Calidifontibacter indicus: one gene and its partner. The protein of the gene in region 1 interacts with the protein of each later gene in a pairwise test. Links are inferred from orthologs where the notes say so. Each region holds a gene or a part of one and is shown on either strand. Other genes may lie near its edges. The genes, in order: tsaE and rlmB.

Evidence for each region.
Region 2: the proteins of tsaE (region 1) and rlmB interact in binary tests that used the Escherichia coli proteins (3 or more experiments, as listed by UniProt). The link is inferred for Calidifontibacter indicus from one-to-one orthologs.

What each region holds. Positions count from the first base shown.
Region 1 is NZ_QTUA01000001.1:1,354,851-1,358,164, forward strand. Bases 30-3,029 are described here. They hold tsaE (tRNA (adenosine(37)-N6)-threonylcarbamoyltransferase complex ATPase subunit type 1 TsaE), read left to right. Parts: upstream 30-1,295; coding sequence 1,296-1,763; downstream 1,764-3,029. Other genes in these bases: alr (alanine racemase), read left to right, coding at 30-158; DFJ65_RS06485 (alpha/beta fold hydrolase), read left to right, coding at 148-1,299; tsaB (tRNA (adenosine(37)-N6)-threonylcarbamoyltransferase complex dimerization subunit type 1 TsaB), read left to right, coding at 1,760-2,452; rimI (ribosomal protein S18-alanine N-acetyltransferase), read left to right, coding at 2,449-2,907; tsaD (tRNA (adenosine(37)-N6)-threonylcarbamoyltransferase complex transferase subunit TsaD), read left to right, coding at 2,904-3,029. In the rest of the region: more of alr, read left to right, coding at 1-29; more of tsaD, read left to right, coding at 3,030-3,314. UniProt on the Escherichia coli protein: Required for the formation of a threonylcarbamoyl group on adenosine at position 37 (t(6)A37) in tRNAs that read codons beginning with adenine.
Region 2 is NZ_QTUA01000001.1:3,462,971-3,466,178, reverse strand. What follows is about bases 157-3,050. They hold rlmB (23S rRNA (guanosine(2251)-2'-O)-methyltransferase RlmB), read left to right. Parts: upstream 157-1,070; coding sequence 1,071-2,030; downstream 2,031-3,050. Other genes in these bases: DFJ65_RS16425 (DUF2752 domain-containing protein), read left to right, coding at 2,723-3,050; DFJ65_RS18170 (CD225/dispanin family protein), read left to right, coding at 2,244-2,723; cysS (cysteine--tRNA ligase), read left to right, coding at 157-1,066. In the rest of the region: more of cysS, read left to right, coding at 1-156; more of DFJ65_RS16425, read left to right, coding at 3,051-3,208. UniProt on the Escherichia coli protein: Specifically methylates the ribose of guanosine 2251 in 23S rRNA.

The DNA of each region.
Region 1 (3,314 bases):
CAGGCGACGAGGTGGTGCTTTTCGGCGACAGTGCCACCGGGGTCCCGACCGCCCAGGACTGGGCGGAGGCGGCCGGCACGATCAGCTACGAGATCATCGCCAGGATGAGTTCGAGATTGCCGAGGGTCTACCTGGGAGGTGACCGCGATGGCGAATGACGCAGGCCTGCTCGGCCTGGGTGCCGGCATCCTGGCGGCCGGTGCTGCCACCGCCATCGGCGTGACCGCAGACCGGTTGCTGCGGGCCCGACAGGTTGCCATCGAGCTCGGATCGGACGACGAGTACGACGACGTCGCCGACCACGAGGACGTCGTGATCAGCGACGCCATTCCGCTGCACGTCGAGATCGACGACCCGGTGGGGGCCGAGGCCGGCGAGCGGCTCACCGTGGTGTTGTCGCACGGTTACACCCAGAACCACGGAATCTGGCACTTCCAGCGAAAAGCCTTGCGGGAAGCAGGTTTTCGGGTGGTGCTCTGGGACCACCGCGGCCACGGACTGTCGGAACAGGCCGACGAGTCGAGCTACACGATCGCCAAGCTCGGCCGCGACCTGCACGAAGTGATCTCGCACTGCGTGCCGGAAGGCTCGATCGTGCTCATCGGCCACTCGATGGGCGGCATGGCGATGATGGCGCTCGCCGAGCAGTTCCCCGAACTCGTGCGGGATCGGGTCGTCGGTGCCGGCTTCCTGTGCACCAGCTCCGGTGCGCTCAGCAATATCGACTTCGGGTTGGGCAAGCAGGTCGGTGCCGCGGTGCACCGGCTCGGCCCCGGAACGGTCGCCAGGCTGTCGACGCGTCAGTCGGTCGTCGACCGCGCCCTCAAAGCGGGCAAGGACGTCGAGAGCTACCTGGTGCACCGCTACTCCTTCGGTTCCGACGTGCCGATGTCGATCGTGCGCTACACCGCCGACATGATCTTCGAGACGCCGATGTCGGTGATCTCGGCCTTCATGCCGACCCTGCTCAGCCACGAGCGCACCGACGTGCTGGCCGACTTCGACGGCATCGAGACCCTCGTCATGCACGGCGAGCAAGACCGCATCGTGCCGCGTGAGCACGCCGACGTGATGGTCGCGAAGATGCCGCACGCCGAGTACCTCGTGGTCGAGAACGCCGGCCACATGCTGCCGATCGAGCACCCCGAGATCGTCAACACCGAGGTGGTTGCGCTCGCCGAGCGCGCCTGCCGGGCGGTCGAGGAGCCGAAGAAGCGGCGGCGGACGGTGCCGCGCACGGTCACCGACTTCCGGGTGCGCAGGCGTGGACCGCTGGAGCGGCAGAAGGCGGCCCGGTGAACGAGTCGGTGCTGCTGCGCACCCGCGAGGAGACCCAGGACTGGGGGCGCAGGCTCGGCTCGCTGCTGCGCGCGGGTGACCTGCTGCTCCTGACCGGTGGACTCGGCGCGGGCAAGACGACGCTCACCCAGGGCATCGCCGACGGCCTGCAGGTGCGCGGGCCGATCACCTCGCCGACGTTCGTCATCGCCCGGGTGCATCCCTCGCTGGTGGGGGGTCCCGAACTCGTGCACGTCGACGCCTACCGGCTCGACGGCGCCCTGGAGCTCGACGACCTCGACCTCGACTCCGACCTCGAGTCGGCCGTGACGATCGTCGAGTGGGGTGCAGGGCTCGCCGAGGAACTCACCGACGACCGACTGGAACTCCTGATCGACGTCGACCAGAAGACCGAGGAGCGTCGAATCACCCTGATGGCCAACGGAGCACGTGCGCACGAGATCGTCCGTGAGGTCACTCGATGAGCCTGCTGCTCGCCATGGACACCGCCACGAGCGCGGTGACGGCTGCCCTCGTCGACGGTGACCGGGTGGTGGCGTCGCGTTCGGTGGTCGATGCGCGCCGACACACCGAGATCCTCATGCCGATCATCGCCGAGCTCTTCGACGAGACCGGCGCCGCCCGCTCCGATGTCGACGCCCTCGCGGTCGGCGTCGGGCCGGGCCCCTTCACCGGGCTGCGGGTCGGCATCGCCACCGCCGAGACCCTGGCACTGGTGCTCGGCCGGCCGGCCCACGGTCTGTGCAGCCTGGACGCCATCGCCCACGAGGTGATGGCAGGGGCCGAGGCCCCGGACGACTTCGTCGTTGCGACGGATGCACGGCGCAAGGAGGTCTACTGGGCGCGCTACACCGGCGGACGCCGCATCGACGGCCCCACCGTGCACAAGCCCGCCGACCTGCCCGAGGAGGTGCGCGGCCTGCCCGTCGCCGGACGTGGCGCGCAGCTCTACCCGGACAGCTTCGGGCCTGCTCTCGGCACCCTCGACGTCGACGCGGCCCAACTCGGTCTGGCCGTCGCCGCCGGATTGACCGCGGGCGAGGCGATGCTGCCGCTCCAACCGCTCTACCTGCGCCAGCCCGACGCGGTGCCGTCGACCGGTCAGAAGTCGGCCCTCACGTCCTTGCAGGGGAAGCGACGGGGCCGCCCGTGAGCGCGACCCGCGAGATGCGCTGGACCGATATCGCCGAGTTGGCCCGCATCGATGTCGAACTGTTCGGACACGAAGCCTGGAGCGAGGCCACCTGGTGGTCCGAGCTCGCCGGGCGCCCACAACGCCGCTACCGGGTCGTCACCGACGACGAGGGCATCCTCGGCTACGCCGGGGTCGACTGCCCGGGCGACGTCGCCGACGTCATGACGATCGCCGTCCAACCCCGCGGGCGCGGCACCGGACTGGCCGGGCAACTGCTGCGCTGGATGCGCGCGGAGGCCGTCGACGCGGGCGCGGAGGCGCTTCTGCTCGAGGTGCGCGACGACAACATCCCGGCCCGAAAACTCTACGAACGCAACGGTTTCGAGCAGATTAGTGTGCGTCGCGGTTACTACCAACCCGAGGGAGTCGACGCCCTGATCATGCGTGCCAGGTTGCAGGAGGAGTCGCAATGAGCCAGCCCGTGGTGCTCGGCATCGAGAGTTCCTGCGACGAGACCGGTGTGGCGCTGGTGCGTGGCACGACCCTGCTCGGCGACAGCCTGGCCAGCAGCGTCGACGAGCACGTGCGCTTCGGTGGGGTGGTGCCCGAGGTGGCCAGCAGGGCCCACCTCGAAGCGATCATCCCGACCATCGAACGCGCGCTCGACGACGCCGGTCTCGGGCTGAGCGACGTCGACGCGGTCTCGGTGACCAGCGGGCCCGGTCTCGCCGGAGCGCTGATGGTCGGGGTGTCGGCCGCCAAGGCCGTGGCGTGGGCGCTCGACAAGCCGCTGTACGGCGTCAACCACCTGTGCGCGCACGTGTGCGCCGACGTGCTCGATCACGGGCCGTTGCCGGAGCCGACCATCGCGTTGCTCGTC
Region 2 (3,208 bases), 2.1 Mb from region 1 along the record:
GATGGAGATCCTCATCGAGAAGGGTCACGCCTACGCCGCCGAGGACGGCAGCGGCGACGTCTACTTCGACGTGCGCTCCTGGCCCGAGTACGGCTCGCTGACCCGGCAGAAGATCGACGACATGGAAGCGGCGGCCGACGCCGACCCGCGCGGCAAGCGCGACCCGCGCGACTTCGCGCTCTGGAAGGGACACAAGGCGGGCGAGCCGGAGAGTGCGAGCTGGCCCACGCCCTTCGGTGCGGGTCGCCCCGGCTGGCACCTGGAGTGCTCGGCGATGGCGCGGCGCTGGCTCGGCGACGAGTTCGACATCCACGGCGGCGGCATCGACCTGCGCTTCCCGCACCACGAGAACGAGCAGGCGCAGTCGCGTGCGGCCGGGTTGGGCTTCGCCCGCTACTGGCTGCACAACGGGTGGGTCACCCTCGGCGGCGAGAAGATGAGCAAGTCGCTCGGCAACACCCTTGCGATCGGCGAGATCACCAAGAAGGTGCGCCCGCTGGCGCTGCGTTACTACCTCAGCGCCGTCAACTACCGCGCCACCATCGAGTACCACGACGGAGCGTTGGAGGAGGCGTCGGCGACGATCGACCGCCTCGAGACCTTCCTGGAGCGGGCGCTGCCGCAGCCGCCCGAGCCGGGGGAGTTCGTCACCGTGCCCGCGGCGTTCGCGGCCGCGATGGATGACGACCTCAACGTCTCCGGCGCCCTGTCGGTCGTCTTCGAAACCATCCGTGAGGGCAACACCGCCCTCGACGAGGGCGACGACGAGCGCGCCGCCGACCTCGCCCTGCAGGTGGTCGCGATGACCGAGGTGCTGGGCGTCAACCCCTTTGACCCGCAATGGAGTTCGGAGGGGAACGACCGGTCGCACGACGCGCTCGGTCAGGTGGTCGAGGTGTTGCTCGCCACCCGGAAGCAGGCGCGGGCCTCGCGCGACTTCCAGACCGCGGACGCGATCCGCGACCAGCTGACCGCCGCCGGTGTGGTGGTCGAGGACACCCCGGACGGTGCGCGCTGGTCACTTATGTCGGCGGCCGAACGCGCCGCCCAGCAGACGAAGGACTGATCCCATGGCAGGCAACTCCCAGCGCCGCGGCGCGGTGCGCAAGAGCGGCTCGAAGAAGGGGATGGTCGTCGGCAGCGGTGGGCAGCGCCGGCGCGGGCTCGAAGGCAAGGGCCCCACGCCGAAGGCGGCCGACCGGCCGAACCACAAGGCGTACAAGGACGCCCAGCGTTCCGGTGGCACCTCCGGTGGCGGCTCGCGCTCCGGTGGCAGCCGACGCGGCAAGCCGTCGTCGGAGATGATCGCCGGCCGCAACTCGGTCGTCGAGGCGCTGCGGGCGCACGTGCCCGCGACCACCATGTACGTCGCCGGTCGCATCGACTCCGACGACCGCGTCAAGGAATCGCTGAAGCTGGCCGCCGACCGGGCGATCCCGATCCTGGAGACCCCGCGCGGCGAGCTCGACCGGTTGACCGACGGCGCCGTCCACCAGGGATTGGCCCTGCAGATCCCGCCGTACGACTACGCCCACCCGAGCGACCTCATCGACCCCGAGGCCCCCGGCATCCCGCTGGTCGTCGCGCTCGACGGCATCACCGACCCGCGCAACCTCGGCGCGATCATCCGTTCGGTGGCCGCGTTCGGCGGCCACGGCGTGATCGTGCCCGAGCGCCGCTCGGCCGGCATGACCGCCTCGGCCTGGAAGACGTCCGCCGGGGCGGCGGCCCGCATCCCGGTGGCGCTCGCCGGCAACCTCACCCGCACCCTCGAGGACTTCCGCAAGGCCGGCTTCTTCGTGATCGGTCTCGACATGGACGGCGACGTGGAGTTGCCGCAACTGGAACTGTCGACCGAGCCGCTGGTGGTCGTCGTCGGGTCGGAGGGCAAGGGGCTGTCCCGCCTCGTCAGCGAGACCTGCGATCAGATCGTGTCGGTGCCGATGAGTTCGTCGGTGGAGTCGCTCAACGCCGGCATCGCCGCGTCGGTCACGCTCTACCAGATCGCCACCTCGCGCGCCGCGCGCTGACCGCGCCCGGTCGTCTCCGCTCACGTTTCGTCACTTGGACGGTGAGGGAACCGTTCGGTGCCCGTCTTCGTCGGTGCCCTTGGCACGTCTGTGTCATGAAATCGAAACGCTCGCCGGCCTGCGGGCTGCCGACGGCCTCCTAGGCTGGTGGGCAGTGCCGGGCAGGCCGGCAACGTGGACCGCGACGTCGCGACGTCGCGCAGGAGGAGACAGATGAGCAACTACGGCCAGAACGACCCGAACCAGCCGTACGACCCGAACAACTCTGGCGGCAACGACCCGTACGGTCAGCAGGGCCAGCAGGGTCAGCAGCCGCAGTACGGCCAGCAGGGCCAGCCCTACGGTCAGCCGCAGTACGGCGACCAGTACGGCCAGCAGGGATCCGAGGGCTACGGCGCGGCGCCGGGTTACAGCCCGATGCCCGGTGGTGGTGGCCCGGTCGGCACCCCGCCCCCGAACAACCTCGCGCTGGCGATCATCAGCACCGTGCTGTGCTGTCTGCCGCTCGGCATCTACGCGATCATCCAGGCCACCAAGGTCAACTCGCTGTGGCAGCAGGGTGACGTCGCCGGTGCGCAGGATGCCTCGGAGAAGGCGAAGAAGTTCTCGATCTACGCGATCGTGATCGGCTTCGTCGTCGGCATCATCAGCCTCATCCTGCAGATCACCGTGCTCAACAGCACCAACTCCTGATGTCACTCGCGAAGGCACCCGAACCCGCCGTGGAGCGGGTGCCTTCGCCTGTGCCGCGACATCGGCCCCGACGCGGGCTGTTCTTGTTGCACTCGCAGCCCGACCCGCACTGGCGCCCGCGGCACACCCGTGCGCGCCGGATGCTCGGGCCGGCGATGTTCGTCGGTGCCGGCATCGCCACCGGGCTGATGTTGCACACCGTCGACCCGCGCGAACCCGGTCACTACCCGACCTGCCCCTTCCTGGCGGTCACCGGTCTGTACTGCCCGGGCTGCGGGGCGATGCGCGCGATCGCGTCGCTGACCGACGGCGACGTGCCGGCGGCGCTCGGGTACAACCCGTTCGCGATGGTGGCGCTCGTGCTTCTGATCGGCATCTTCGTCGAGTGGGCCGCCCGCCAATGGAGCGGCCGGCAAAAACTCATGACCGCCAGACCGTGGGTGATCGGGCTGTTCGCCGTGCTCACCGTTGCGTTCTGGATCGCG